3 regions of the Nissabacter sp. SGAir0207 genome follow, and region 3 is predicted to be linked to each of the others. Evidence: predicted binding sites of a transcription regulator. Region 3 holds the regulator's gene; each other region holds the start of a gene.

Region 1 (9,868 bases), on a different contig from region 3:
TGACCACTGCCTGAAGACCTACGACCGCATCAATGTGATCATCGCTGGCAAACAGCCAGAGCCGCAGTGGCTGAGCATGGAGGAGGCGATTGCCCACTGTGAGGCTGGCATGGGCATTTGGGAGTGGGCTGGCTCGGAACAGGGGGATGAACCCGATGTGGTGATGGCCTGCGCCGGCGACGTACCAACCATGGAGACGCTGGCAGCGGTGGATCTGCTGCGCACCCACCTGCCCGAACTGCGCATCCGGGTGGTAAACGTGGTGGATCTGCTAGCGCTGCAATCGGAGGATCAGCACCCTCATGGCCACAGCGACGCCTTCTTCGCGGATCTCTTTACCCGCGATAAGCCGGTGATTTTCGCCTACCACGGCTATCCCTATATGATTCACCGTCTGATCTATAAACACGCCAACCATGACCAGTTCCACGTCCACGGCTTTATGGAGGAGGGCACCACCACCACGCCCTTTGATATGACGGTGCTGAACCAGATGGATCGCTACCACCTGGCGATTGCCGCCATTGAGCGGGTGCCGGGGCTGGAGGCACAGGCTGGCGAGGCGCTGAAACTGTTCAATGACAAGCTGGAGGAGCACTACCACTATGTGCGCGAGCATGGCGTTGACCTGCCGGACGTGCAGGCGTGGAAGTGGCGCAAGGTGACCTGATCCGCGCTGGCCGTGGGGGGAGAAACAGGCTAATGTGTTGATTTTCCACTATCGGAAGGATCAGGCATGGCAATCCCACGGCGTTTTAAACAGGTTGATGTATTTGGCTCCGCGCCGCTGAGCGGCAATCCGCTGGCGGTTATCATGGATGCGGAGGGGCTGAGTGATGGGCAGATGCGCGCCATCGCCCGCTGGACGAACCTGTCAGAGACCACCTTTGTCCTGCCGCCGACGGATGCGGCGGCAGACTACCGGGTGCGTATCTTTACTCCCGACACCGAATTTCCCTTTGCTGGCCACCCTACCCTTGGCACCGCCTTTGCGCTGCTCGAAGCAAGGGTGATCGCGCCGAAAAATGGCCGGGTGGTGCAGGAGTGCGGCGTGGGGTTGGTGGAGATTGAGGTCAAGGGCAACCAGCTGGCCTTCCGTTCGCCGGAAGCGCAGTTCCGTGACCTACCGGAGGAGATCAAGCCAGCACTGGCCGCGGCCCTGCCCGGTGGGCAGATGGCCACCATCGCGCCACAGGTGGTAGAGATGGGCATCAAATGGCTGCTGGTCAATATGGCGAACGCCGAAGCCTGCCTGGCCGTGAACGCTGATCCTTCGGCGTTGGCGGACGTGCTCGCTCAGAGCGGGGCCAGCGGCGTGACGCTCTTTGGCCGCCACCCAAATGACCAGCCTGCCCACGTTGAGCTGCGGGCGCTGGTCATTGAACAGGGTGCGTTAGTGGAAGATCCGGTAACCGGCAGCGCGAATGCCTGTCTGGCGCAGTGGCTAAAACACCACGATTTCGCTTTGGATGAGGCACTGCGTCACGGTTACCGGGTGCGGCAGGGCACCTGCAAACAGCGGGATGGGCGAGTTGAGATCACCTTCCGCGACGGTGCCGCTTGGGTGGGTGGGCAGTGCCACACCCTGATTGACGGCCAGCTATCTCTGTAGTCAGATCTTGCGCATCACTTCAATGTGGCGCGCAAAATCCTGCTGCACCTCCTCGTTATGCGGATTAACAAAGGCGGTGCCATTCTCATCAATGAAAATGCGCCCCTTGTCATCCAGATCCTCATCCAAATTGCGGCCGGAGATCATCGTAAGAAAGCTGTCTGGACTGTTGAAAATGCCGATTAGGGCCTTAAACATCATCTGCTCCTGCTCACGTTATTATTTAATCCTCTCTATATATAGTTCATGAAAGCGGGCGCGCCAATTTATTCATAATAGTCACTGGTACAGGACGGTTGAGTGGAAATAACTATTAAGAGGATTCTGAATGCACCAGACCTTTCATTGTCCTGTTATTTTTCTTATCACCAGAGTTGTACAGAGAAATAATCCGGTACAACCTGCCTGTCGCTAACCCCTTGAACCGATACCCTCCTTGATAAAAAATATTATTCATCCCTCCCGGTAAGAAAAAATAGCTGCGCTTTTTTCATACCGCTCCGCTTGTGAATATTAAGTGATTGGCTAAGCTCAAGGGGTGGGCATATTGTTGGGTTCTGCTGTATCCATGACAGCATCCACTCGCCCGCTCCCTGGTTCTCACTCACTGATAGGAGGTGTCATGGCCGAGCATCGTGGAGGTTCGGGAAACTTTGCGGAAAACAGAGAGAAAGCATCAGAAGCAGGTAGAAAGGGTGGACAGCGCAGCGGCGGGAATTTTAAAAATGACCCGGCCCGTGCGTCCGAAGCTGGACGAAAAGGTGGCCTGCACCGCAATCAGGCTGACTAGACCATGCCCCTATACTGCGGCACCACCTCACTGGCAAGCCGGCTGAGGCATTTTGCTTCGGTCGGCTTTTTATTGCGTGCGGCATGACCCGCACACGGCATTATGCGAAGGAAGGCATTTATGACACCCTCTGTCCACACCCCCCGTTTTTCTCCTCTCCGTTGTCTGGCACTGCTCTGCGCCGTGCTGGCCGGTAGTGCACCAGCCTATGCCGAAGAGAGTGGCCCCACCCAGATCCAGGCCCCCGGTGCCGAAAAGACCACCAAAGACAAGGTGCTGGAGACCGGTGCCAATGTGTTGCAGGATCGCGCGCCGATTGACGCCATTAGCGCCTATCTGGATGGCTTCCACTTCTATAACGGCGATAAAAATGGCCAGATGGAGGCGCACCACTACGTCACCATTCTCAATGATGATGTGATGCAGGCAGTGATTTATGACGGCAACGGCAAAGACGCCAAGCTGATGGGGGTGGAGTACATCATCAGCGCCCGCCTCTATGAGAAGCTGCCGCCGGAGGAGAAAGTGCTGTGGCACAGCCATCGCTATGAGGTGAAGTCTGGCAGCCTGATTGCGCCCGGCCTGCCAGAGGTGGCGGAGAAAGCGTTGATGTCCAAGATTGTCACCACTTACGGCAAGACCTGGCACACCTGGCACACTGACCGCGACAAAGAACTGCCCTATGGCATTCCGGCGCTGATGATGGGCTTTACCGGCGAGGGGCAACTTGACCAGAAATTGTTGAAGGATCGTGACCAGCGCTTTGGCATTGACTCCAAGGAGCGCCAGCAGGATCGCGCTTCGCTGGAGGCACCTGAGCCGGATAAACTGGCCGATGCCTGGCAGCATGGCAAGGTGATCCAGCTCCAGCGGGTCGAAGGTGGCGGCGAGCACCAGCATGGCGCCACCGGTTTCACCGGCCATGCCGAAACACAGGTGCCGCCACAGGCCACGGAGAACAGCGGGAAGCCCTGAGGCTTCCCGTCGCGTTAGCCGTTGACGATGGCCCCGCCATTCACATGCAGCATCTGGCCGGAGACGTAACGTGAGTCGTCACTTGCCAGATAGACATAGGCGGGCGCCAGATCGGCCGGTTGCCCTGCACCGAACGGCAAGTCCGTACCAAACTTCTCGACATCCTCGCCGGCGAAGGAGCCGGTGATCAGCGGTGTCCAGATTGGGCCGGGCGCGACGCCATTGACGCGGATGCCGCGGGGTGCCAGGTTTAGCGCCAGTGAGCGGGTAAATACGGTGATGGCCCCTTTGGTGGCCGAGTAGTCAATCAGCTCAGCGTTGCCGTGGTAGGCGGTCAGTGACGAGGTGTTGATCACCACCGCGCCCTCTTTCATCTTCCGCACCGCCGCCTGCGTCAGGTAGAACATGCCGAAGAAGTTGGTGCGGAAGGTCTGCTGCAACTGCTCGGCGGTAATGTCATCAAAATCCTTCTGCGGGTGCTGCTCGCCAGCATTGTTCACCACGATATCAATCTGGCCGAACGCCTCATGCACCTGCGCCACTGCCTGATGGCAGAACGCCTCATCACCAATATCACCGGCAATCAGCACGGTTTTGGCACCCCACTTCTCCGTTTCCTGGCGGGTCGCTTCCGCATCATCACCATGTTTCAGGTAGAGCAGCGCCAGGTCAGCCCCCTCTTTGGCAAACGCAATCGCGACGGCCCGGCCAATGCCGCTGTCGCCACCGGTAATCATCGCCACCTTGCCCTTTAATTTTCCTGCCGCTTTATATTCCGGGTCGATATAGACTGGCTCTGGAATGTTATTCTCTTCACCTGCGGCCTGTCCCGCCCCTGTTTTTTCATCGCCTGCGTTATTCATCAGACTGCCCTCACGTTTAAGGAGAAATATCGCCCGTTGGCGGTGTGGCATTATTGCCGCGCCGGGCTTACCCAAAGGATGGAAAATAGCGACACGCCCATTGGCTGGCGCGCCACTGAAAGTCTATACGGGGAGAGGGCAAGCGCAAGGCGGGCCTGAAAATTCTCCAGAACAAAAAAAGGGCTGCCTGAGGCAGCCCACGCAATCAATTCCGGAAACCGGGGAAATGCGATGGGGAAATAGGAACATCAACGCGGTGGCGTATCGCCGCCCGTTGGCGGCACCACACTCTTGCCTTTGCTGAGCAGGCCCGTTTTCAGTTTGTTGAGGCTCTCCAGCATCTCCAGCACGCTGGGCGGGGCCGCCGCGTCTTTGGAGAAGGAGGAGTCGCCGGCCATGTTCCAGTCTTTGAAGACATTCAGCATCTCCTCTTTCTCTGCGCTGGCCCCGTAAATCTGCAAGAACAGCCGGCCAAAGTTGAGAGCGTGCTGGCGATCCTTACGCCGGATCGACTCATGGGTGTAGTTACGCGAGGTGCTGAAGCAGACGTTCGCCAGCCAGGAGAGCAGACCGACGCCGAGCACGCCGCGGAAGAAGACATAGAGCAGTGCGATCTCGTCATAGACCTGCGCATTCGCCAATAACACCGAGCCTTCAGCAAAGGTGAAGAAGGCGGCGATAACTGCCAAAAAGGCCGCCACAAAGCCAATGATCGACCAACGGGTCGCCAGCTGCGAAAACCCCTTGTCATCCAGATCCAGCTTGGCACTCACCTCTTTCACATAGCCAGGGATCTTCCCGTCGATGCGTTTCTGCTGGGAGAACTCTTTCAGCTCTTTATTCTCTTTCTTCAGGGCCGAGTTCTCCTGACTGAGGCGCTCGTTCTCCGCCTGCATGGTTTTGAAGCGGGCAGCGGCCTTCTCCATCAGCAGTTCGCGGTCAACGCTCTGTTGCAGCTCAACATCACGCTGGCCGAGTTTGGTCTTCAGGGTTTCGACGGTCTGGTTGAGCGAGAGATTTTCAGTGCTGTGCTGACGTAACAGCAGATCATAAAGGTAGGACTGGCCACCCTCGCCACCGTGGTTGCTCAGCTCACCATTTTCCAGATCCTTATAGAAGGTGCTGCGGAGGTAATCTTTCTGGCGGCCATGAAAACCACCCTCAATATCCCCCAGCATATTATCGACCAGCTCCATCTTGTCACTGTTAATCAACGGCACCAACTCCAGCGCCGTCTCTTCCGTGATATAGCCAATGCGCAGTAAATAATCGATATATTCGTAATAAATATGTTTACTTCTAAATTTCATTTCCTGTCACCTCTCGTTTGATTCCATAAAGAGGCCGGCGCTGTTAAAAAGAAATTAACTCCTCTTGCCGAACCCAATGGTTTACCCTGTTTAACGGACACACACGCCCTCCTTAAAAGACATTATCCAGACACTTAAGCCGGATTGATGGGTCACTAAAACGACTATAGCCGCCTCGCTCCCGACCGCCATCACATTCCCTCGTTGAGAAAACTAAAAAAGGCCAGTGAGATAAATCAGCCCATTTTCTGCCAATGGGCCAGAATATGCTGGCAAGCGGCGAACCAGAATGATTTTCCACTGGCTATACCCGCTGGTGCCCACCAGCGTAAGCGGGTAGATGGGGCGGCGGTGGGTCCAGGGACATTGCACTGGGTTTACTCATTGGGAGGGGGAGCACAACAATTGACTATTAGGGGAATGGATCTTGAAACCCCCCTTAACGTTGCATACTATTTCACTATATTCCGGCCCATAAAGGAGGCCTCATGCGTCCTTCAACGGTACTTAATCTGAAACGCAGTGCGGTGCGTGAAGCAACTCACCGTTTTCGTGCAACAAATCCACGCATATTCGGCTCAGTGCTACATGGCACAGATGCTGATGGCAGCGATCTTGATTTATTAGTGGATACATTGCCCGGTGCGACGCTGTTTGATCTGGGTGGCCTGCAAGATGAATTGGAAGTATTGCTGGGCATTCATGTCGACTTACTGACACCCGCTGATCTGCCAATGGCTTTCCGTGCTCAGGTTCTTGCGGAAGCACGTCCAGTATGAATGAACATCGCCTCCCTGATTATTTGGATCATATGGAACAGGCAGCCAATGATGCCTGTAATTTTATCACGGGAATGACCAAAGACGCTTTTTTGGAAGATAAGCGCACGCAGCAGGCGGTCATAATGAGCCTGATCATTATTGGTGAAGCCGCTACCAAAGTAATGGACGGCTTCATGCCCTTTGTCCAACGCCATTCGCACGTGCCCTGGCGTAATATGCGTGGCATGCGCAACCGCATTGCCCATGGCTATTTTGACATCAATCTCGACATGGTTTGGGACACGGTACAGACAGCCCTGCCAGACCTGCTTAGCCAGCTTCATGACATAAGGCCAGATGCAGAAACTGGCAACCACGATAGTTAACGCCTCGCGATAAGCCCGGTTAATGGCCGGCCCCCTACCCTAACCCAACACCTCCGCCAGGAACTTCCCGGCGCGGGCTGCGCCCTCTTCATCGATGGTATGGCCCACACCCGGCAGGAAGTGGGTTTGCACCGCCATACCTGCCGCCTTCAGCGCCTCGCTGGCGCGTTCGCTCTCCTGCCAGGGAATGACCGCATCCGCCGTACCGTGAATCAACAGTAGCGGGCTATCGGTCGGCGTGAAGGGCGGCGGTGACGCCAGCCGGCCAGAGAAGGCCACCACCGCCGCAACCGGCCAGCGACCGCTGGCTACCGCATCCAGCGCCATGATCGATCCCTGTGAGAACCCCACCAGCGCCACGCGATCCAGCCGATCGGTAAAACCATGCTGGCTGACGATGGCGGACAGAGCGGCATCAAAGCTCTCACGTGCCGCCGCCAGCCGGGCGGGACGATTTTCGGGCGTCACGCCGTTAATACTGAACCATTGGAAGCCGTTGCCGCCGCCGTCAAAAGGAAAAGGCGCGTCCGGCAGGGCGAAGCGGGCGGCTGGCAGAATGCGCTGCCAGAATGAGGCCAGGATTGCCAAATCGCTGCCCCGGCTGCCAACGCCGTGTAAAAAGATCACCAGTGAATGGGACATTTCAGCTCCTTCTCTCTTTTTAGGCTGGCACCTGCCAGCAGGTTATCAGGCTGTTTATTGTTCCATATAAAAATATCACCGAGGAAAATGATTTAAACAAAAAATGTGATGATTCAACGTTATTAATAACAACAAGGGTTATTGGTTGATTTTGGGAGAGTTTATTTTTTATCCACTGGTTAAACAGTGTGCTACAATGTGACCGCTGTCACACTTATCTGTAATTTGACTTAAGCGCTACATGCTGTGCAACGGACGACCTTAATAACGCCGGCACACGGCTAGCGCGGTTTTTGCAAGGACTACCATCATGAGTGCACTCGCCACCGGCGTCGTTCTGGCGCGCTGGGAAATTCTCAGCGCCGTTATCATGTTTTTTGCCAGCACCCTCAACATCAGCCTGCGTAGGGCCAGCCGCCACGGCCTGGCTCTCCTCTCCAGCAGCGTCGGCATTGCCGTCTCTTGCTGGTTTGTAATGGGCTTGCTGGGGATCACCTCGGCGGATATGGCGCTCTATGGCGCCCATGCCAAGGATCTGTTTGTCGAAATCATGAGCCAGGCCCCGCAAAACTGGCCAATGCCTTAATCCCCACGCCGCAGCGCTTCTGGCCTGCGGCGTTCTCTTCTCTGCCCCTCCTCTCCACCAAATAATTTTAACCATTCATTAAAAATTACTCGTTACGCGTTTTTTCTCGGCTCGCATAGGATGGTGTCAGGCATGCCGTCTTCGATGGTCGATCATGGAAAAGGGGAAAACACGATGGTGAAGAGTGAACCTGTTACGCTGGTCATTACCCATACGCTGCTGCCGGGCCAGCAGGCGGCCTATGAGCGCTGGCTAGCGCGCATCATGCCGGTGGCGGAGAGCTTTGACGGCCATCGTGGTGTCAATGTGTTGCGGCCGGGTGAGGAGGGGGAGACTTACACCGTCTTGATCCGTTTTGATACGTTGGAACAACTGACGCGCTGGACGGCCTCTGAGGAGCGCAAAGGGCTACTGGCCGAAATCTCGCCCCTGCTGGCGCAGGGCGACCAGATCGAGGTGCGCGCGGGTAGCCAATTCTGGTTCACCCCGCCCCAGCATGGGGTACGCCGACCAGCGCGCTGGAAACAATATCTGCTGACGCTGGCGGTAATCTTCCCCTCCACCAATCTGGTACCGATGTTCTGGCACCAGGTGGCACCAGCGTTGACCGGCACGCTGGCGGGCCATTTGCTGAATGACGCCACGGTGGTCGGGCTGGTGGTCTTCTTCTGGATGCCGTGGCTGACCCGCGCGCTGGCCGGCTGGCTCAGGCGTTAGCTGCCAAACAGCCTGATGCCGAGTTGCGACAGCACGCCCAGCTGTGAAGGATGCGACACAAAAAGAATCCACAGAAAAAATGAAAAAGCGATCATGAGCGTGACAATGCGGTAAAACATTCCGTGTATCCTTCAACGCGAAAAATCGTCAGTGTTTTAAGACAATGCCTCATTGACGAGGCCGCGCATAACTATAGATGAGATAACGCATTTTACCCAAATGAAAGCAAAAAATTTGTTACGGGCCGGGATGAACTGCCGCCAGTGCCAGGGTCAGCTCATGGCATAAACGCGCTTTCAGGCTCTCTGCGGCCGGCGAAAGGGTGGCCCGATTTTGGTGTAATGTCACGCCAACTGACGGTAGCGCCGGCAAGGACGGTGCCGCCAGCCGGCAGAGAGTGGCGGGCAGGCCCGCCCCGGTTCGTACTGTCACCCCCAGCCCGGCAGCGAGCGCGGCCCAGATGCCTTGCAGGCTGCGGCTCTCCAATGCAATGCGCCACGGAATGCCCGCGCGATCCAGTGCGTCGGTGGCGTAGCGGCGCATCAGGCAGGGCGACTCAAACACCACCAGCGGCACCGGTTCACTCCCGCTGAAACGGCGGCTCTCCCCTGCGTTTGCGCCAATCCAGTGGAGCGGCAATTCGCCAAGGTGCGCCATAAAGGGCGTAGGCTGTGGTGATTGCCAGCACAGGGCCAGATCTAAATCATCCTGCAAAATGCCCTGCAACAGCTCCGCGTTGCGGCCGATGCGCGCGCTCATCTGCACCTCGGGGTGCGCCCGGGAGAATGCCCCCAGCACGGCGGGCAACAGGCGCTCGCCGAAATCCTCCTGCAGGCCCATGCGCAATGGCCCACTGAGGGCGCTGCCGCCGACCGCCATCGCCGCCTCACTGTTCAGCGCCAGCAGCCGACGCGCATAGCCGAGCAGTACCTCGCCCTGCCGGCTGGGCACCAAATGGCGTCCCGCTCGCTCCACCAGCGGCACGCCGCACTGCTGCTCCAATTTTTTCAGCTGCGCACTGACCGCAGACGTCGAGCGCCCCAGCCGATCGGCCGCACGGGCAAAGCTGCCCAGCTCAATGCCGGTAACAAAACTCTGCAACGCATCAAGGTCAAAACACCAGGGACGCTTCTCCATCATCCATCCTGTTTTTCGGGATTGTCTCTCCCATATTATGCGATATTCAGGACAGTGCCAGCGGCATATCCTCTCCTGACCATCCAGAC
Region 2 (9,868 bases), 250 kb from region 3:
CGAAAGGGCGCGGCCGCGGCCGTGGCGCGGGCAAAAACAGGGCAGGATGTTTAACAGACGCTCACAGGATGTCACAAAGCCGGCGAGCAAAGCGCCAGCGGCACGCTGGCGGCGGGATTGAGGCTGTATATCTTGCGGTCAACGGGTATACTGGCCCATTCCATCTAAATCCACTTGTATCGCGTGCGAATCCAACATGCAAAAGTTTGATACCAAGACCTTTCAGGGCCTGATCCTGACCCTTCAGGATTACTGGGCGCGCCAGGGCTGCACCATTGTCCAACCTCTGGACATGGAAGTCGGCGCCGGCACTTCCCATCCGATGACCAGTATGCGCGCCCTCGGCCCGGAGCCGATTGCCGCTGCCTATGTCCAGCCTTCGCGCCGCCCGACCGACGGCCGCTACGGCGAGAACCCGAACCGCCTCCAGCACTACTACCAGTTCCAGGTGATCATCAAGCCTTCGCCGGACAACATCCAGGAGCTGTACCTCGGTTCGCTGAAAGAGCTGGGCCTCGACCCGCTGGTGCATGACATCCGCTTCGTGGAAGACAACTGGGAGAACCCGACGCTCGGCGCCTGGGGCCTCGGCTGGGAAGTGTGGCTCAACGGCATGGAAGTGACGCAGTTCACCTACTTCCAGCAGGTGGGCGGCCTGGAGTGCAAACCGGTCACCGGTGAGATCACCTACGGCCTGGAGCGTCTGGCGATGTACATCCAGGGCGTGGACAGCGTCTACGATCTGGTCTGGTGCGACGGCCCGCTGGGCAAAACCACCTATGGCGACATCTTCCACCAGAATGAGGTGGAGCAGTCGACCTACAACTTCGAATACGCGGACGTGGATTTCCTCTTCACCTGCTTCGAGCAGTATGAGAAAGAGGCGCAGATGCTGCTGGCGCTGGAGAAGCCGCTGCCGCTGCCAGCCTATGAGCGCATCCTGAAAGCGGCCCACTGCTTCAACCTGCTGGATGCCCGCAAGGCGATCTCGGTAACGGAGCGCCAGCGCTACATCCTGCGCATCCGCACCCTGACCAAGTCGGTCGCCGAAGCCTATTACGCATCGCGTGAAGCGCTGGGCTTCCCGCTGTGCAAAAAGAACGAGAAGTGAGAGACGCCATGACTGACAAGACTTTCCTGGTGGAGATCGGCACGGAAGAGCTGCCGCCGAAGGCCCTGCGCTCGCTGGCCGAATCGTTCGCCGCCAACCTCACCGCCGAGCTGGACGCGGCTGGCCTGCAACATGGTGACGTGCAGTGGTTTGCCGCGCCGCGCCGTCTGGCGCTGAAAGTGCTGGCGCTGAGCGCCGCGCAGGCTGACCGTGAAATCGAGAAGCGCGGCCCCGCCATCTCGCAGGCGTTTGATGCCGAAGGCAAGCCGACCAAGGCCGCCGAAGGGTGGGCGCGCGGTTGTGGCATCACCGTGGAGCAGGCCGATCGCCTGACCACCGACAAGGGCGAGTGGCTGGTACACCGCGCGCAGCTGAAGGGCGAAAGCGCCGCCAGCCTGCTGCCGACCATGATCGCCAACGCCCTCGGCAAGCTGCCGATCCCGAAACTGATGCGCTGGGGCGACTCCGACGTGCAGTTCGTGCGCCCGGTGCACACCGTGACGCTGCTGCTGGGTGACGAGCTGGTGCCAGCCACCATTCTGGGCATCGACTCTGCCCGCACCCTGCGCGGCCACCGCTTCATGGGCGAGGCGGAGTTCACCATTGAGCACGCTGACCAGTATCCGGCCATCTTGCTGGAGCGCGGCAAAGTGATCGCCGACTATGAGTTGCGCAAAGCCACCATCAAGCGGGACGCCGAAGAGGCCGCGCGCCAGATTGGCGGCAAGGCTGATCTGAGCGACAGCCTGCTGGAAGAGGTCACCTCGCTGGTGGAGTGGCCGGTGGTGCTGACCGCCAAGTTCGAAGAGAAATTCCTGGCGGTGCCGGCAGAGGCGCTGGTCTACACCATGAAGGGCGACCAGAAGTACTTCCCGGTCTATGGCACCGACGGCAAGCTGCTGCCGAACTTCATCTTCGTCGCCAACATTGCGTCGAAAGATCCGCAGCAGATCATCTCCGGTAACGAGAAGGTGGTGCGCCCGCGTCTGGCGGATGCCGAATTCTTCTTCAACACCGACCGCAAGAAGCGTCTGGAAGATAACCTGCCGCGTCTGGAGACCGTGCTGTTCCAGAAGCAGCTCGGCACCCTGCGCGACAAAACCGATCGCATTCAGGCGCTGGCTGGCTGGGTAGCGGCACAGATTGGCGCGGACGTCGAACTGGCGAAACGCGCGGGCCTGCTCTCCAAGTGTGACCTGATGACCAACATGGTGTTCGAGTTTACTGACACCCAGGGTGTGATGGGGATGCACTACGCGCGCCACGACGGCGAGGCGGAAGAGGTGGCGGTGGCGCTGAACGAACAGTACCAGCCGCGCTTTGCCGGTGACGACCTGCCGGCCTCGCCGGTAGCCTGCGCACTGGCGATCGCTGACAAGATGGACACGCTGGCGGGCATCTTCGGCATCGGCCAGCACCCGAAAGGGGCCTCTGACCCGTTCGCCCTGCGCCGTGCCGCGCTCGGCGTGCTGCGCATCATTGTTGAGAAGAACCTCAACCTCGACCTGCAAACCCTGACGGAAGAGGCCGCGCGCCTCTACGGCGACAAGCTGACCAACCCGCAGGTAGTGGACGACGTGGTGGAGTTCATGCTGGGCCGCTTCCGCGCCTGGTATCAGGAAGAGGGCCACGCGGTGGACACCATTCAGGCGGTGCTGGCGCGCCGTCCGACCCGCCCGGCCGATTTCGACGCCCGTATGAAAGCAGTGTCGCACTTCCGCACGCTGGATGATGCCGCCTCGCTGGCCGCCGCCAACAAGCGCGTCTCCAACATTCTGGCGAAATCGACCGAGAGCCTGAATGAGCGCGTGCAGGCCGCGCTGCTGAAAGAGAACGAAGAGATCCAGCTGGCGACCTTCGTGACCGCGCTGAGCAGCAAGCTGCAACCCTACTTTGCCGAAGGCCGCTATCAGGAGGCGCTGAGCGAACTGGCGCAACTGCGCGAAGCGGTGGACAACTTCTTCGAAAAAGTGATGGTGAACGCCGACGATCAGGAAGTGCGCATCAACCGCCTGACGCTGCTGAGCAAGCTGCGCGAGCTGTTCCTGCAAGTTGCGGACATCTCCCTGCTGCAATAACCGCGTCCGTTCTCGCGTTAGCCCAAGAAAAAACCCGCCTCGGCGGGTTTTTTTATCAGGGGTGCCCCGAAGGGCAGGGCCATGCCGGCCGCGGGATCAACTATCCAGCAACTGGCGGCCAAGAAAGGGGTTAGCGTGCAGCAAACGCATCAATTTCTGGGCAGTATTGGAGGGACGGCAGCTGTTGGCCTCCCACTTTTTCACCTGGGCAACGCTGACGCCCATGCACTTCGCAAACTCTTCCACTTGCAGGCCAGCGCGCTCGCGCAGCTGTTTCGGTTCCGGCATCAGGCTCTCCTGATGGGCGACACATTTCCCGGCAGGCAGTGCTCCATACTCAAAACTATCAAGTAACTCATTGAACAATTCACGATCCATAGTGGCTCCCGAAATAGCTGTTACGACAAGATTCAACAACCGCATCCTTTGTGCTTAGCGAGTAAGCGCTATGACTATATGTCAGAATTTGGCTTAAGTGTGGATAAATTGCGCGCCTTTCGATGGGTTTTTGTCCTGAATCAGTAAAATCTCAAATTTATTGAGAAGTTATTATTCGTTTTTATGATGTTTGCGCCGTGCGCCCGCCCGCATGGCGTGAGTACCTTATCGTCGGCAGTTGATCTATCCTTAGGGCGAAAAACGTATCCGCGCAGTGGGCGGCATCAAGGCAAGTTAAGGGGAGCCAGGATAAATGGCGAAAGGGATCGGCAACGGAAAATGGGCACGCTGGCTGGCGCCAGTGTGGGTGGTGATGGTGGTGATGCAGCTCGCCGCTTGTGGCGATAGCGAGGGCGACCAGCGCAAGGCCTTTATTGAGTATTTGCAAAACACCGTGATGCGTAGCGGGCAGAATTTGCCGACGCTGAGCGAAGACCAGAAACAGAAGTTTGGCAACTACGCCAATGACTACCAAGTGCTGCTCACCTTCTCGCGCCAAATGAAGCAGGACGTCAGCAACAGCCTGGCCCCGGTGATCAACACGCTGGGCGACATCCGGGTGCCGCAGGACTACGTCCAGCAGCATGACGCGCTGGCGCAGGAGCTGGGGGCGCTGAACATGCTGGGCCAGCGGGTGCAGAGCGCACAGGCGCAGGCGGACACCGCCCACGCGGCGATGAAGCACCCGGAAGATCTGAAGGCGGTCTACAATCAGGCCTATGACAGCATCGTCACCCGTCCGGCCAATGGCCTGACGCCGGTTATCCCGGCGCTTGCAGGGTTCGCGCAGGAGGTGGTGCAGGTGGGGGATTACCTGATCCAACAGGGCAATCAGGCCACCTTCAACGGCAGCCAGGTGCAGTTCCCGACCCAGCAGCAGGTGACGCAGTACAACACCATGATGTCTGGTCTGGCGACCAAGCAACAGGTGCTGCAACGGGCGCAGAACGCGCTCAACGGCCAATATTAAGCCGACTGAGCTGCTTGGATTTGGCCCCCACGCATCGGCGTGGGGGTTTTTTATTCAGGCCGCGAGCCTGATGGCCCCGGCACCCACGTTTGCCGGGGCCACCCAATCATGATGAAGGACAACAAGATGAAAACCACCCTGATGGCGCTGGTCAGCGCCCTGATGATGACCCCGGCACTGGCCAGCGCGGCGGATGCGCCCGCCACCTTCACCCCGGCCCAGCAGGAGGCGATTGGCAAAATCGCCGCTGATTATCTGGTGCAGCACCCGGAAGTGCTGGTGCAGGCCAGCCAGAAGCTGGAGGCGCAACAGGCGGCGCAACAGCAGCAGGCTTCCCTCAACGCCGTGCTGCAAAACAGCGACGCGCTGCTGAATGACCCGGCCACCCCGAGCATTGGCCCGAAAACCGCCAAGGTGGCGCTGGTGGAGTTCTTCGATTACCAGTGCATCTACTGTAGCCACATGGCCCCGCTGGTTGAGCAGACGGTGAAAGCCAACCCGCAGGTGCGCTTCATCTTCAAAGAGTGGCCGATCTTCGGCCAGCGCTGGCAGCCCTCCATCACCGCGGCGGAAACCGGCATGGCGGTGTTCAAGGAGAAGGGCGCGCAAGCCTACTTCACCTACCATAACGCCATCTTCCACACCGGCCACAACGAGGGCAAACTGACGGAAGGGGACATTCAGGCCGCGGTGAAAGCCGCCGGGGCCAGCCAGCCGGATGAAGCGACCCGCAACCAGACCCACGAGGCGCTGTCGAAAGTGGACGATCTGGCACGCGAACTGGGCTTCAGCGGCACCCCGGCCTTTATCGTAATGCCGACCCAAGGGGCCACCGCGCAGAACACCACCTTCCTGCCGGGAGCGGTCTCCGCCGAATCGTTGCAGGCCGCCATCACCAAGGCGCAGGGCAAATAATCCCCCGCCGGCCCCATACGGGGCCGGCAAGCTTCCCCCTCCATTCATTCAGTAAGCTACTACTCACTTTCTGCTGGAATTCATCCCATTAACCTCTGGATTGGCTACAGTTTGAAGGGGCACGCCAAAGGGTCGCCCCAATGCAGAGTTAATGGAAAATAAATTGTGATTGTGATCTCATTTGCAGCAAAAAATGGCTGTTAACAAATGTGATACAACTCACGTTTTCCTGTTCAGGATGCCGTTTTTATCGGCAAAGTGGCCGTTTGGGCTGACCTTTTTGTGATCTGTGTCACGCTAAATTGCGGTTAATGCCGGGCTTTGGTGTGATCTGGATCACAGAAAGCGGGGGCGCTACGCGCGCAAAAAAGAGCGTGGTAGAGTCCGCCCTGCATACAGTAATAGTGACGGGTTGTGCTGCACCGTCTCAATGAATTCACGCGCTCTTATTGCCGGCGCGTATCAATAGGGGTGTGTTTTATGTTTTCACCAGATGTTAAGGTCAAGGTCCAAAATTTTGGCCGCTTTCTGAGCAACATGGTGATGCCCAATATCGGCGCATTTATCGCCTGGGGGATTATCACCGCACTGTTTATCCCAACCGGCTGGCTGCCGAACGAGACACTGGGCAAGCTGGTCGGCCCGATGATCACCTACCTGCTGCCGCTGCTGATTGGCTACACCGGCGGTAAGCTGGTGGGCGGCGAGCGTGGCGGCGTGGTGGGTGCCATCACCACTATGGGCGTGATTGTCGGCGCGGACATGCCGATGTTCCTCGGCTCGATGATTGCCGGCCCGCTGGGCGGCTGGGCGATCAAGCGCTTTGACCGTTGGGCAGACGGCAAGATCAAGAGCGGCTTCGAGATGTTGGTCAACAACTTCTCCGCTGGCATCATCGGTATGCTGCTGGCGATCCTCGCCTTCCTGGCCATCGGCCCGTTGGTTGAGGCGCTCTCCAAGCTGCTGGCCGCTGGCGTGCACATCATGGTGACCCATAGCCTGCTGCCGCTCACCTCCATCTTCGTGGAACCGGCGAAAATCCTGTTCCTGAACAACGCCATCAACCACGGCATCTTCTCGCCGCTGGGCATCCAGCAGGCGACCGAGGCGGGCAAGTCGATCTTCTTCCTGATCGAGGCCAACCCCGGCCCCGGCATGGGCGTGCTGATGGCCTACGTCTTCTTTGGCCGTGGCAATGCCAAGCAGTCTGCGGGCGGCGCGGCAATCATCCACTTCCTGGGCGGTATCCATGAGATCTACTTCCCGTATGTGCTGATGAACCCACGCCTGATTCTGGCGGTTATCCTCGGCGGCATGACCGGCGTCTTCACCCTGACCCTGCTGAACGGCGGTCTGGTCTCCCCGGCATCCCCTGGCTCCATCCTGGCGGTGCTGGCGATGACCCCGCGCGGCGCCTACTTCGCCAACATCTGTGCAGTGCTGGCAGCCTTCGCCGTCTCCTTCGTGGTTTCCGCGATTCTGCTGAAGAGCACCAAGGCCAAAGAGGGCGACGAGCTGGAAGATGCGACCCGCCGTATGCAGGAGATGAAATCCCAGTCCAAGGGTGGCCAGGTGGCGGCAGCGGCTGCGCCGGATGGCGACCTGAGCGCGGTGCGCAAAATCATCGTGGCCTGCGACGCGGGCATGGGTTCCAGCGCGATGGGTGCTGGCGTGCTGCGCAAAAAGGTGCAGGAAGCGGGGCTGACGCACGTGTCCGTCACCAACAGCGCGATCAACAGTTTGCCGGATGACGTCGATCTGGTGATCACCCACCGTGACCTGACCGAGCGCGCGATGCGCCATGCGCCACACGCGCAGCACATCTCGCTGACCAACTTCCTCGACAGCAAGCTGTATACCGACCTGACCGGCCGCCTCGCGGCAGTGGGCGTGGCCGGTACGCAGGCGGCTCCCCAGACGCAGGCCGCCGAGCTGATCGCGGCTGACGAACCGGCAGCGGCGGGCGCACCGCAACTGTTCCGCCTGACCGCCGCCAACGTCTTCCTCGGCCAGCAGGCGAGCCACAAAGAGCAGGCGATCCGCTTTGCCGGTGAGCAGCTGGTGAAGGGCGGTTACGTTGAGCCAGAGTACGTTGAGGCGATGCTGGCGCGTGAAAAGCTGACCCCGACCTACCTGGGCGAGTCCATCGCCGTGCCGCACGGCACCATTGAGGCGAAGGACAAAGTGCTGAAAACTGGCGTGGTATTCTGCCAGTATCCGCAGGGCGTGCGCTTCGGTGAGGATGAGGATGAAGTGGCGAAGCTGGTGATCGGCATTGCGGCCCGCAACAATGAGCATATCCAGGTCATCACCAGCCTGACCAACGCGCTGGATGATGAGTCGGTGATAGCGCGGCTCTCCACGACCCAGAACGTTCAGGAAGTGGTCGACCTGTTGACAGGAAAACAGGGCGTCTGACAGTCAACACAACCGGGCCAGATGGCCCGGTTCTCTATTTGGCCGCCGGCTCAGGCGTGGCGGCCCGGCGATTTCCGGGGGAGCTGACGCTCCCTGATTTTTGGCTCTGTGGCGGCCCCGCCGCCACGCAGGTTGGAAGGATGACTCTTATGAAAGCACTACATTTTGGCGCCGGGAATATCGGACGTGGCTTTATCGGCAAACTGCTGGCAGATGCCGGGATGGAGCTGGTGTTCGCTGACGTGAACCAAACCGTGCTCGACGCGCTCAACCAGCGCGGCGGCTATGACGTGCATGTGGTGGGCGAGCAGGAGCGTGTCGAGCCAGTGAGCGGCGTCTCCGCCGTCAACAGCGCGGGTCAGGAGGCGATTGACCTGATCGCCGAGGTGGATCTGATCACCACCGCCGTCGGCCCGACCATTCTGGCGCGCATCGCCCCGAGCGTGGCGAAAGGGCTGGTACTGCGCCACCAGCGCGGCAACCAGCAGCCGCTGAACATCATCGCCTGTGAGAACATGGTGCGCGGCACCAGCCAGTTCAAGCAGCACATCTATGATGCCCTGCCGGAAGAGGAGAAGGCGTGGGTGGATGAGCATGTCGGCTTCGCGGACTCCGCCGTGGATCGCATCGTGCCGCCCGCAGCCGAGGGCAGCACCGATCCGCTGGAAGTGACGGTAGAAACGTTCAGCGAGTGGATCGTCGACAAAACCCAGTTCGTGGGCGAGCCGCCGCAAATCGCTGGCATGGAGCTGACCGACAACCTGATGGCGTTCGTGGAGCGCAAGCTGTTCACCCTCAACACCGGCCACGCCATCACCGCCTACCTCGGCAAGCTGGCCGGTCACGCCACCATCCGTGACGCCATCCTCGACCCGGCCATCCGCCAGGTGGTGAAGGGCGCGATGGAGGAGAGCGGCGCGGTGCTGGTCAAACGCTACGGCTTCGATCCGCAGAAGCACGCCGCCTACATTGACAAGATCCTGACCCGCTTCGAAAACCCCTACCTGAAGGATGACGTCGAGCGCGTTGGCCGCCAGCCGCTGCGCAAACTGAGCGCCGGTGACCGTCTGGTCAAGCCGCTGCTCGGCGCGCTGGACTTCCAACTGCCGCATGAGAACCTGATCAAGGGCATCGCCGCGGCGCTGCACTACCGCAGCGAGAGCGACCCGCAGGCCGCCGAGCTGGTGGACTTGCTGGCGAACATGGGGCCGCAGGGCGCGCTCTCCCATATCTCCGGCCTGCCGGCTGACAGCGAGGCCGTCACCGAGGCGGTCAACGCCTATCACGCCATCTGACGGCGAAATGTGGTAAAAAAGGGGGCGGGCCAGAGTGGCCCGCACTCCAGCCTGGGGGCCACGCCCCGCTGACTGGAGGCCAGGTATGGCCGGGTATCCGGATGTTGTGATCTCCTTAACGCAAAATATCACCATGATTGAAGCTGCACAGGCCTTCGAAAACCGGGTGCTGGAAAAACTGAACGCTGGCAAGAGCGTGCGCGGGTTTATCTTCGCCGCCGTTGAACTGCTGACGGAGGCGGTCAATATTCTGGTGCTCCATGTATTCCGCAAAGATGACTACGCGGTGAAGTATGCGGTAGAGCCGCTGCTGAGCGGCAGTGGCCCGCTGGGCGAGCTGTCGGTACGGCTGAAGCTGATGTATGGCCTCGGCGTCATCAGCCGCCACGAGTATGAGGACGCCGAGTTGCTGATGGCGATGCGCGAGGAGCTGAACCACGACGCCCACGAGTACCGCTTCAGTGACGATGAGATCCTCGGCCCCTTCGGCGAGCTGCACTGTGTGCCTGCCCTGCCGGCCGCGCCGACCCTCACCGCTGGTGCGGAGCCGCTGGAGGCCTCGCTTCAGGCGATGCAGCGCCAGCGCTACCAGCAGATTCTCCACTCCACCATGGTGCTCTCCGTGACCGGCCTGATTGCCGGT
Region 3 (9,868 bases):
AGCCGCATGTCAGTCAGGTAGTGGGAGTTGAAGCCCGGCTCCTGCATCGCCTGATTGAGGGCGGTGTAGAGGGTGTTGTGCGCCTGATTGGCCATGATGCGGGTATAGGCCAGCTTTGCCGGGTCTGGATCGGCGCTGAGCAGCAGGCGGATCGCCTCCTGATAGGCTTCCAGCGCCTGCCAGGCATTGTCGCGCAGCTTGCCACTCTGCCACTGCGGCCAGAGCCAGATGGTGCTGCCGAAGGCCAGCGCGCAGCCAATCAGCGTGTCTACCAGCCGTGGGATCAGGAAGTTGGCGCCATTTTGCGTCACCAGTTGCAGCGTATAGACCGCCGTGATGGTCAGCCCCACCATGCCCAGCCCGTAGTTATTGCGCAGCACCAGATAGGCGGCCAGCATGATTAACACCATCAGGCCCAGCATTGCGGCCTGCGGCAGTTGCAGGTGCAGTACACCGGCGGCCAGCACCAGCCCGGCTAACGTGCCGATGGCCCGGTGCTGGATGCGCACGCGGGTGGCGTTGTAGCCGTTCTGGATCACCAGCAGCGCGGTGAGCAGCACCCAATAGGGTTTCGGCAGGTCAAAGAACAGGCCAATCGAGCTGCCGAGCGCCAGCATCACGCCGACACGTGCGGCGTTGCGCAGTGACATCGAGCGCCAGGAGAGGTAGCGCTTCAGCGCTGGCCAGAAGGGCAGGCGGTTGCGGCTCTCCATCAGGTTGCGGCGATAGAGCGGCCGCTGGGTGTGCAGCAGGCGCGCGATGCGGCTGAAGTGGTAGTAGCAGAACTGGCCGACCGGATTATCAGGGTAGCGGTTGGCAATCTTCTCCAGCGCCGCCAGTTCGCCGCCCATCTCAAAGCGGGCGGAGCGGCGGTGGTAGAGCAGGTCATCGGCAATCATCCGCAGCCGCTTGGCGATCACCTCCGCATTGCGGCGGATAATTGCCTCTGCCTGGCTCTGCGCCACCAGTTTCTGCACCTCCTCTGGCTGGTGCAGGCTGACGGTAATGTGCTCCTGGAGATCGAGCGCTACCTGAAAGGCGCGGAACAGCCGCCGATAGTGCGGGTGGCGTTCGCCGGAGAGCATATGCAGTTGCTGGTAGACCTGCACAATCAAGTCCATCACCTTCTGCTGGCGTTTGAGCAGCGGGGGGAGGGCAGTGTCTGGATCCAGATGCTGGGTCAGCAGGCTGTACTTGGCCTCAACGTAGTCACCCAGTTCGCGGTAGAGCAGGCTGAGCGATTCACGCATCGGCTGCTCTTTCCACAGCCGGAACCAGCCCCAGGTAAACAGCCCATACCAGAGCGTGCCGAGCAGGAATAGCCCCGGCGCCTGCCAGAGCGGCGTGGTGCCAGCCATGCTGAGGGTAAAGATGGCCGCCACCAGCGTGCCGTTGAGCAGCCGGCCATGCAGCGGGCTGAGCTCGCCTGTCACGCCGAGCAGCAGCGCCAGCGCCAGCAAAATCAGCGGCAGCGGCCAGTGGGCGTAGAGCAAGAGCAGTTGCAGTATCAGGCTGCATCCGGCGAACAGCGTGCCGCCAATGGCCAGACGTTTTACATAGCGCCGATGGGGCGTGTCGAGACCGGCGATGTTGCAGCAGGCGGGCACCAGTGAGAAGAGCAAGCCGACCTGGAGCTGGCCGAACAGCAGCGCGATGGCCGCAGGCAGGCAGAGCACCAGCGTTTGCCGCAGGGCGTAGTTGACTTCAGGATGGTAAATAAGGCGGCGCCACATGTTCAATCAGGGAAGAACGGCGCAGTGCGGGGGGCCGCAGCTGCGCCGTGTTGATCCGGGATTAACGGGTGCCGTAGACGACAATCGTTTTGCCGTGGGCGGAGATCAGGTTCTGATCTTCCAGCATTTTCAGGATGCGGCCGACGGTTTCGCGGGAGCAACCCACGATTTGGCCAATCTCCTGGCGGGTAATCTTGATCTGCATACCATCGGGGTGGGTCATGGCATCAGGCTGTTTCGCCAGATTGAGCAGGGTCTGGGCGATACGGCCAGTCACATCCAGGAAGGCGAGGTTGCCCACCTTTTCGGAGGTAACTTGCAGGCGGCGCGCCATCTGGGAGGAGAGGCGCATCAGGATGTCCGGGTTGACCTGGATCAGCTGACGGAATTTCTTGTAGGAGATCTCCGCCACTTCACAAGCCGTTTTGGCGCGTACCCACGCGCTGCGCTCCTGGCCCTCTTCGAACAGGCCAAGCTCGCCGATGAAATCCCCTTGGTTGAGGTAGGAGAGGATCATCTCTTTGCCCTCTTCATCCTTGATCAGCACGGCGACCGAACCTTTCACGATGTAGTAGAGCGTTTCAGCCTTTTCACCCTGGTGAATCAGCGTACTTTTGGAAGGGTATTTATGAATATGGCAGTGAGACAGGAACCATTCGAGAGTAGGGTCTGTTTGCGGTTTGCCGAGAACCATTTGCTTTTATCCTCTGTTGTAATCGCTGCCCAAAATCACAGGGCTCAGAGTTCCCTGTACGGCGTTTTGAAAATACGCCTCTTTCAAGAGTATTAACTGTCTGATAATGCTGCAAGGCGGAGGCTGAAAAGTCGCCAAACGGCGGCCTCGTCGTTCCATTGAAAACCTGACCTTGCTCCATACAGAACATTTTGTTTCGGGTTTGTTTTATCACAGCCTGAACCGAGTGTCTTCTGTTGTCTCGCTTCAGCATGATGAAGATCGGCCCGATTGCCTGTTTGGCTGCGAGGGGTTAGGCTATTTTCAGAAAATAATCGGAGGGTGAGGCTATGCAGGCACGGGTAAAGTGGGTGGAAGGGCTGACGTTTCTGGGGGAGTCCGCGTCGGGTCACCAGATCTTGATGGATGGCAATGCCGGTGACAAGGCACCCAGCCCGATGGAGATGGTGCTGATGTCCGTGGGCGGCTGTAGCGCGATTGATGTGGTCTCCATCCTACAGAAGGCGCGGCAGGATGTGCGCGACTGTGAGGTGCGCCTGACCTCAGAGCGCCGCGACGAGGTGCCGCGCACCTTTACGCACATCAACCTGCACTTTGTGGTGAGCGGCAAGGGGCTGACGGAGAAGAGCGTGGAGCGCGCCGTCAACCTCTCGGCAGAGAAGTACTGCTCGGTGTCGCTGATGCTGGGCAAGGCCGCGTCAGTGACCCATAGCTTTGAGATTGTCAGCGTCGAGTGACGCCCAGGGGGGCGGCCCGCCGCCCCCGTTTACTTGATGATTTTCCCCTCCAGCAGCCGCTGCACCAGCGGTGCCATGATCAACTCCATCGCCAGCCCCATTTTGCCGCCCGGCACCACTAATGTATTGATATGGGAAATAAATGAGCCTTGCAGCATAGCTAGCAGATAGGGGAAATCGATCGCCCCCAGCCCGCGGAAATGGATCACCACCAGACTCTCATCCAGCGAGGGGATCGCCTTGGCGGCAAACGGGTTGGAGGTGTCCACCGTCGGCACGCGCTGGAAGTTGATATGGGTGCGGGAGAACTGCGGCGTGATGTAGTTGATGTAATCCTCCATCGACCGTACCACCGAGTCCATCACCGCCTCGCGCGAGTGGCCGCGCTCATTGGTGTCGCGGATCAGCTTCTGGATCCACTCCAGATTGACGATCGGCACCACGCCGACCAGCAGATCCACATGCCGCGCCACGTCGTGGTGCTCAGTCACTACCCCGCCATGCAGCCCCTCGTAGAACAGCACGTCGGTCTCCTCCGGCAGCGGGTGCCAGGGGGTGAAGGTGCCCGGCACCTGATTGTAGGGCACCGCCTCGTCATAGGTGTGCAGGTACTTGCGCGCCTGCCCGTTGCCCTCACGCCCATACTGGATGAAGGTCTGCTCCAGCAGGCCGAAGTCATTGGCCTCCGGGCCAAAGTAGCTGACGTGCCGGCCCAGGTCGCGCGCCTTGCGGATCGCCATGTCCATCTCTGGCCGGGTGTAGCGGTGGAAGCTGTCGCCCTCCACCTCGGCGGCGCGGATGTTCAGTTGCTGGAAGATTTTGCGGAACGCCAGGCTGGTGGTGGTGGTGCCGGCTCCGCTGGAGCCAGTGACGGCGATGACCGGGTGTTGGGCTGACATAGTTTCAAGACTCCGTGAGAGGTGATGCCTGCATACCGTGCAATCAGCATAATTAATTATAGAGTTACCATAATTATGCGAATGCGCCTAGGGGGCAGGCCCTCGGTCACTCAGCCTTGGTCACTCGGCCTGCTCGCCCCGATCGCCACGGAACTGGTTGCGCGGCATGATATTGACCGACTCATGCAGCTCCGACCATACCAGCACCACTTCACCACTTTTTAACTGGCGGCGTACATCTTCGACCTTCTGCTCCAGCGTCCGTTCATGTTCGCCGTAATCAGTGCCCTCGCGCAGGACAAACGCCTCAATCAGGTTGCTCAGGGTGTCGCTGTCGAGTTCTTTCCAGGGAATAATCATGCTTCAGGCTCCAGATAGGGGGACAGCCAGGCCGGGATACGGTGCTCCAGCCACATTTGCGGCCGCTTCAGGGTGCCGCTGACAAAACCGACATGGCCGCCATGCTCCGTCAACTGGTACTGGACGTTGGCAGGGAGCTGGCCGGCATCGGGGATCACCGCGTCGGTCATAAAGGGATCATCCTTGGCATGGATGATCAGCAAGGGGGTGGTGATGCGCGGCAGCAGCGGCATCGCGCTGCAACGGCGATAGTAGTCGAGCGCGTCGTCAAAACCGTGGGCGCGCGCGGTGATGGCGTCATCAAAGTCGCGTAGCCGCTTCAGGCCCTTTAGCTGCTGGAGGTTGACCGGCAGGGTATTCGGGTAGGCCTGAAGCTTGCGGGCGGCGTTGCGCTTGAGCTGCTCAAGCAAATAGCGTTGGTAAACGCGCGAGAAGCCCTGCTCCAGCCGCTGTGAGCAAGGCTCCAGCATCAGCGGTGCCGAAACCACCACCGCTGCGGCCAGCCGTGCGCGCTCGCCCTCCTCGCCCAGATAGCAGGCCAGCATATTGCCGCCGAGCGAGACGCCCACCGCCGCCGTCGGCGCCGGGCCGTGCTGCTCCTCCAGCCAGCGCAGGAAGAAGCGCGCATCCTCGGTTTCGCCGGAGTGGTAGATGCGTTGCAGGCGATTGGCCTCGCCGCTGCAGCCCCGGAAGTGCATCACCACGCCCAGCCAGCCGCGCTGCTGCCAGGCGTGGAGCAGGCCGTGGGCATAGGGGCTGTAGAAACTCCCCTCCAGCCCGTGGAACAGCACCACGCGCGGCTTGCCGACCGCCTGCTCGGGCGGCTCGCTCCAGGCCAGATCGACGAAATCGCCGTCCGGCAGTTCCAGCCGCTGCCAGTGCGGCTGGAGGAGCGCCTGCCGCCGGTAGAGGCGGGGCAGTAGCGTTTGCAGGTGCGGGTTACGCGCCCCGCGCATGGCCTGAAAAGTATCGTGCATGGCGGACATCGTTTTCTTCATGGGTCAGGATGGACAGTGGGGGTTATCACGCCGTCAGCGGCTGGGTGAAGATTATCATATCGCACAACGCCGGGGCGGGAAGTGCCCCGGCCAAAGGAACCGGATTTATTTCTCGCCATGCGCAACCGGGCGGGCCGGGGAGGCCCACCCGCACATCACTCGGCGCTGAACTGCTCAAGCTGCTCCTGGATCTCCAGCCACGCCATCTCGGCCTCTTCCAGCCCGGCCTTGGCCTGCGCCTGTTTTTGCAGGCAGGCGGTCAGGTCAGTCTTGCGGGCCGGATCGTAGAGCGCGGTGTCACCGAGCGTGGTTTCCGCTTCCGCCAACTGCGCGCTGTAGCTCTCCATCTGCTTCTCCAGTTGCTGCAACTTCTTGCGCAGTGGCTGAGTCTGGCTACGCAGTTCCGCCTCGCGCCGCTTCTGGTCTTTACGTGCCTGCGCGCTGTTGCTGCCCAACTCTTTGGCAGGTGCGTCCTGCTGGCTCTCCTGCTTTTGCAGGTCGCTCAGCCACTGCTGGTAATCCTCCAGATCGCCCTCGAAAGGCTCGACCTTGCCGTCGTGCACCAGATAGAGATCGTCCGTGGTGGAGCGCAACAGGTGACGGTCGTGCGAGACCACCACCAGCGCGCCCTCGAAGTCGATCAGCGCTTCGGTCAGCGCCTGACGCATGTCGAGATCCAGGTGGTTGGTCGGCTCATCGAGCAGCAGCAGGTTGGGGCGCTGCCAGACAATCAGTGCCAGCACCAGCCGCGCCTTTTCGCCGCCGGAGAAACGGGCGGTCTGCTCGGTCACTTTGTCGCCCTGGAAGCCAAAGCCGCCCAGATAGTCGCGCAGCTGTTGCTCCAGCTCGCGCGGCGCCAGCCGGCTCAGGTGCTGGAGCGGCGACTCGTCGGCGCGCAAAAACTCCAGCTGGTGCTGGGCGAAGTACCCCAGCTTGACGCCCTTCGCCAGACCAATCTCGCCCTGCTGCGGCGCGAGGGTGCCAGCCAGCAGCTTGATCAGCGTCGATTTGCCAGCGCCGTTGCGCCCCAGCAGGCCAATGCGCGAGCCGGGCACCAGATTCAGCTTGATGGCGTCGAGGATGGTGCGATCGCCATAGCCAGCGCTCACCTTCTCCATGCGCAGCAGCGGATCGGGCAGCGCCTCTGGCGCGCGGAAGCTGAAGTGGAACGGGTTATCGACGTGCGCCGGGGCGATCAGCTCCATCCGCTCGAGCATCTTGATGCGGCTCTGCGCCTGCTTGGCCTTGCTGGCCTTGGCACGGAAGCGATCGATATAGCTTTGCAGGTGGGCCACTTTCTCCTGTTGGCTCTGGTAGAGCGACTGCTGTTGCGCCAGTTTGGTGGCGCGCTGGCGCTCGAAGGAGGAGTAGTTGCCGGTGTACTCGTTCAGCGACTGCTGCTCAATGTGCAGGATTTTGTCGACGATCGGGTCGAGGAAGTCGCGATCGTGCGAGATCAGGATCAGCGTGCCGGGATAACCCTTCAACCACTTCTCCAGCCAGATCACCGCGTCCAGATCGAGGTGGTTAGTCGGCTCATCGAGCAGCAGCAGATCGGAGCGGCAGATCAGCGCCTGCGCCAGGTTAAGGCGCATCCGCCAGCCACCGGAGAAATCTTTCACCGGCTGCTGGAGCTGGCTCTGCGAGAAGCCAAGGCCGTGCAGCAAGCTGGAGGCGCGCGCCTGAATGGTCCAGGCCTGAATGGCGTCCAGCTTGCCGTGCACCAGCGCGATGGCGTTGCCGTCGTTGCGCGCGTCAGCGGCACGCAGATCGGTCTCCAACTGGCGGAACTCGCGGTCGCCGTCAATGACATACTCCAGCGCCGGCACATCCAGCGCTGGCGTCTCCTGGTTGACCCAGGCCAGCGCCCAGTTGCCGGGGAAATTGACGCTGCCAGCATCGGCGCTCATTTCACTTTTCAGCAACGAAAGCAGGGTAGATTTACCGCAGCCGTTCTTGCCCACCAGCCCAACTTTCTGGCCTGGGTTCACCGTCGCGGAGGTGTTATCCAGCAGGACTTGCGTACCGCGTCGTATTTGTAGCGAGGAGAAAACAATCATAAAGCGCCGTATGTTCAGAATATGTTAAATTGACGACAACTAAGATGGCCAAAACGTTAAGTCACCAGACGCCTGGCGTCCTTGAATCTTGCGGAGCATGGTAACGGAAAATCCGCACCCTGACGACGCTTTGGAGGGAATGATGTCGCCGCCGCCCAAGGTTTTGCTGTTGTATGCCCACCCTGAAGCCCAGGACTCGGTGGCCAACCGGAGGCTGCTCGCCTCTGCGGCCGGGTTGGAGCATGTCACCGTGCACGATCTCTACGCACACTATCCAGATTTCTTCATTGATATCCAATACGAGCAGCAGTTGCTGCGCGAGCATAGCGTCATTGTGTTTCAGCACCCTTTCTATACCTACAGCTGCCCGGCGCTGTTGAAGGAGTGGATGGATCGCGTGCTGGCGCGCGGTTTCGCCAGCGGCATCGGCGGCAACGCGCTGGCCGGCAAGTATTGGCGCACGGTGCTCACTACCGGCGAGCCGGAGGGCGCCTACGGCAAGCAGGGCTACAACCGCTACCCGATGGCGGAGATCCTGCGGCCGTTTGAGCTGACCGCCGCCATGTGCCGGATGCACTGGATGTCGCCAATGGTGATCTACTGGGCGCGCCGCCAGTCAACCGAGGTGATGGCCAGCCATGCCGACGCCTATCGCGACTGGTTGCGGACGCCGTTGCCACAGGGAGGAGGATGAATGGAAGCATCGAACATTTTAGGGGCGGCGCTGGTGTTCCTGTGCGCCGCCGTGGTGGCGGTGCCGATCGCCCAACGGCTGGGCCTCGGCGCGGTGCTCGGCTACCTGATCGCTGGCATCGCCATCGGCCCATGGGGCTTTGGCGTGATCCGCGACGTGCAGGAGATTTTGCACTTCTCCGAGCTGGGGGTAGTGTTCCTGATGTTCCTGATTGGGTTGGAGCTGAATCCGGCCAAGCTGTGGCAGTTGCGGCGCTCAATTTTTGGCGTCGGCGCCGGGCAGGTGGGGCTGACGGCGGCGGTGCTGTTCGCGCTGCTCTATCTGTCGGACTTCGCCTGGCAAGCGGCGGTGGTCGGCGGTATCGGTCTGGCGATGTCCTCGACGGCGATGGCGCTGCAACTGATGAAAGACAAAGGGATGAAGCGCAACGAGGGCGGCCAGCTCGGCTTCTCGGTGCTGCTGTTCCAGGATATGGCGGTGATCCCGGCGCTGGCGCTGATCCCGCTGCTGGCGGGCGTCGGCGGCGAGGCAGAGACGGACTGGGCCAAGATCGGCATGAAGATCGTGGCGTTCGGCGGCATGTTGATTGGCGGGCGCTATCTGCTGCGGCCGCTGCTGCGCTTTATCGTGGCGGCCGGGGTGCGGGAGATCTTCACCGCCGCCGCGCTGCTGACCGTGCTGGGCGCGGCGCTGTTTATGGACGCGCTCGGCTTCTCGATGGCGCTCGGCACCTTTATTGCTGGCGTGCTGCTGGCGGAGAGCGAATACCAGCATGAGCTGGAGATCGCCGTCGAGCCATTCAAGGGGCTGCTGCTCGGGCTGTTCTTTATTTCGGTCGGCATGGCGCTCAACCTCGGCGTGCTCTACACCAACCTGCTGATGGTGCTGGCGGGCGTGGCGACGCTGGTCTTTGTTAAGAGTGCCATTTTGTATGGGCTGGCGCGGCTGTTTGGCCTGCGCCGCTCGGTGCGCTTGCAGTTTGCTGGCGTGCTGAGTCAGGGCGGCGAGTTCGCCTTTGTGATCTTCTCTGCCGCCGCGGCGCAGCGGGTCATTACCCCTGACCAGCTGTCGCTGCTGCTGGTGGTGGTCACCATGTCGATGGTAACCACGCCGCTGCTAATGCAAGGCATCGACCGCCTGTTGGCGCGGCGCTACAACACCCCGGAGGAGGGGCATGAGGAGCACCACGTCGAGGATGACGAGCCACAGGTGATCGTGGTGGGCTTCGGCCGTTTCGGCCAGGTAATTGGTCGTTTGCTGATGGCCAACAAGGCGCGCATCACCGTGCTGGAGCGCGATATCAGCGTTGTCAGCCTGATGCGCAGCTACGGTTACCACGTCTACTATGGCGACGCGACGGAGTTGGAGCTGCTGCGTGCCGCCGGCGCGGAGCGGGCGCGTACCATCGTCATCACCTGCAATGAGCCGGAGGATACGATGGCGGTGGTGCGGCTCTGCCAGCAACACTTCCCCCATCTGGAGATTTTGGCGCGCGCGCGCGGCAGGGTGGAGGCGCATGAGCTGTTGCAGGCGGGCGTCGCCCACTTTTCCCGTGAGACCTTCTCCAGCGCACTGGAGCTGGGGCGCAAGGCGCTGACCACCCTCGGCATGCATCCGCATCAGGCCTACCGGGCGCAGCACCACTTCCGCCGGCTCGATATGCGGATGCTGCGCGAGCTGATGCCGCAACGGC

The links. Region 3 encodes CRP, which controls carbon source genes, mostly activating them, when cyclic AMP is high. Its sites were predicted from a motif close to ATGTGANNNNNNTCACAT; they were not measured.
Region 1: the regulator CRP is predicted to act here: its motif matches at 7,536-7,553, upstream of C1N62_RS20465 (YjcB family protein).
Region 2: the regulator CRP is predicted to act here: its motif matches at 5,837-5,854, upstream of C1N62_RS00160 (PTS mannitol transporter subunit IICBA).

The regions. Positions count from the first base shown of each region.
Region 1 is NZ_CP028037.1:267,527-277,394, forward strand. Features, by position in the region: gene C1N62_RS20415 (phosphoketolase) at 1-670, shown strand, start outside; gene C1N62_RS20420 (PhzF family phenazine biosynthesis protein) at 737-1,612, shown strand; gene C1N62_RS20425 (BTB/POZ domain-containing protein) at 1,613-1,810, opposite strand; gene C1N62_RS20430 (general stress protein) at 2,235-2,402, shown strand; gene C1N62_RS20435 (OBAP family protein) at 2,523-3,377, shown strand; gene C1N62_RS20440 (SDR family oxidoreductase) at 3,392-4,240, opposite strand; gene C1N62_RS20445 (cell division protein ZapB) at 4,489-5,550, opposite strand; gene C1N62_RS20450 (nucleotidyltransferase family protein) at 6,039-6,329, shown strand; gene C1N62_RS20455 (DUF86 domain-containing protein) at 6,326-6,697, shown strand; gene C1N62_RS20460 (alpha/beta hydrolase) at 6,737-7,339, opposite strand; gene C1N62_RS20465 (YjcB family protein) at 7,650-7,925, shown strand; gene C1N62_RS20470 (antibiotic biosynthesis monooxygenase) at 8,100-8,642, shown strand; gene C1N62_RS23515 (hypothetical protein) at 8,639-8,761, opposite strand; gene C1N62_RS20475 (LysR substrate-binding domain-containing protein) at 8,880-9,779, opposite strand.
Region 2 is NZ_CP028035.1:30,728-40,595, forward strand. Features, by position in the region: gene glyQ (glycine--tRNA ligase subunit alpha) at 197-1,111, shown strand; gene glyS (glycine--tRNA ligase subunit beta) at 1,120-3,189, shown strand; gene C1N62_RS00145 (helix-turn-helix domain-containing protein) at 3,286-3,567, opposite strand; gene C1N62_RS00150 (DUF3053 domain-containing protein) at 3,881-4,597, shown strand; gene C1N62_RS00155 (DsbA family protein) at 4,709-5,512, shown strand; gene C1N62_RS00160 (PTS mannitol transporter subunit IICBA) at 5,993-7,930, shown strand; gene C1N62_RS00165 (mannitol-1-phosphate 5-dehydrogenase) at 8,080-9,225, shown strand; gene C1N62_RS00170 (MltR family transcriptional regulator) at 9,311-9,868, shown strand, end outside.
Region 3 is NZ_CP028035.1:276,475-286,342, forward strand. Features, by position in the region: gene C1N62_RS01180 (YccS/YhfK family putative transporter) at 1-1,733, opposite strand, end outside; gene crp (cAMP-activated global transcriptional regulator CRP) at 1,795-2,427, opposite strand; gene C1N62_RS01190 (OsmC family protein) at 2,757-3,164, shown strand; gene C1N62_RS01195 (phosphoribulokinase) at 3,194-4,063, opposite strand; gene C1N62_RS01200 (YheU family protein) at 4,184-4,423, opposite strand; gene C1N62_RS01205 (hydrolase) at 4,420-5,400, opposite strand; gene C1N62_RS01210 (ABC transporter ATP-binding protein) at 5,577-7,481, opposite strand; gene kefG (glutathione-regulated potassium-efflux system ancillary protein KefG) at 7,624-8,175, shown strand; gene kefB (glutathione-regulated potassium-efflux system protein KefB) at 8,176-9,868, shown strand, end outside.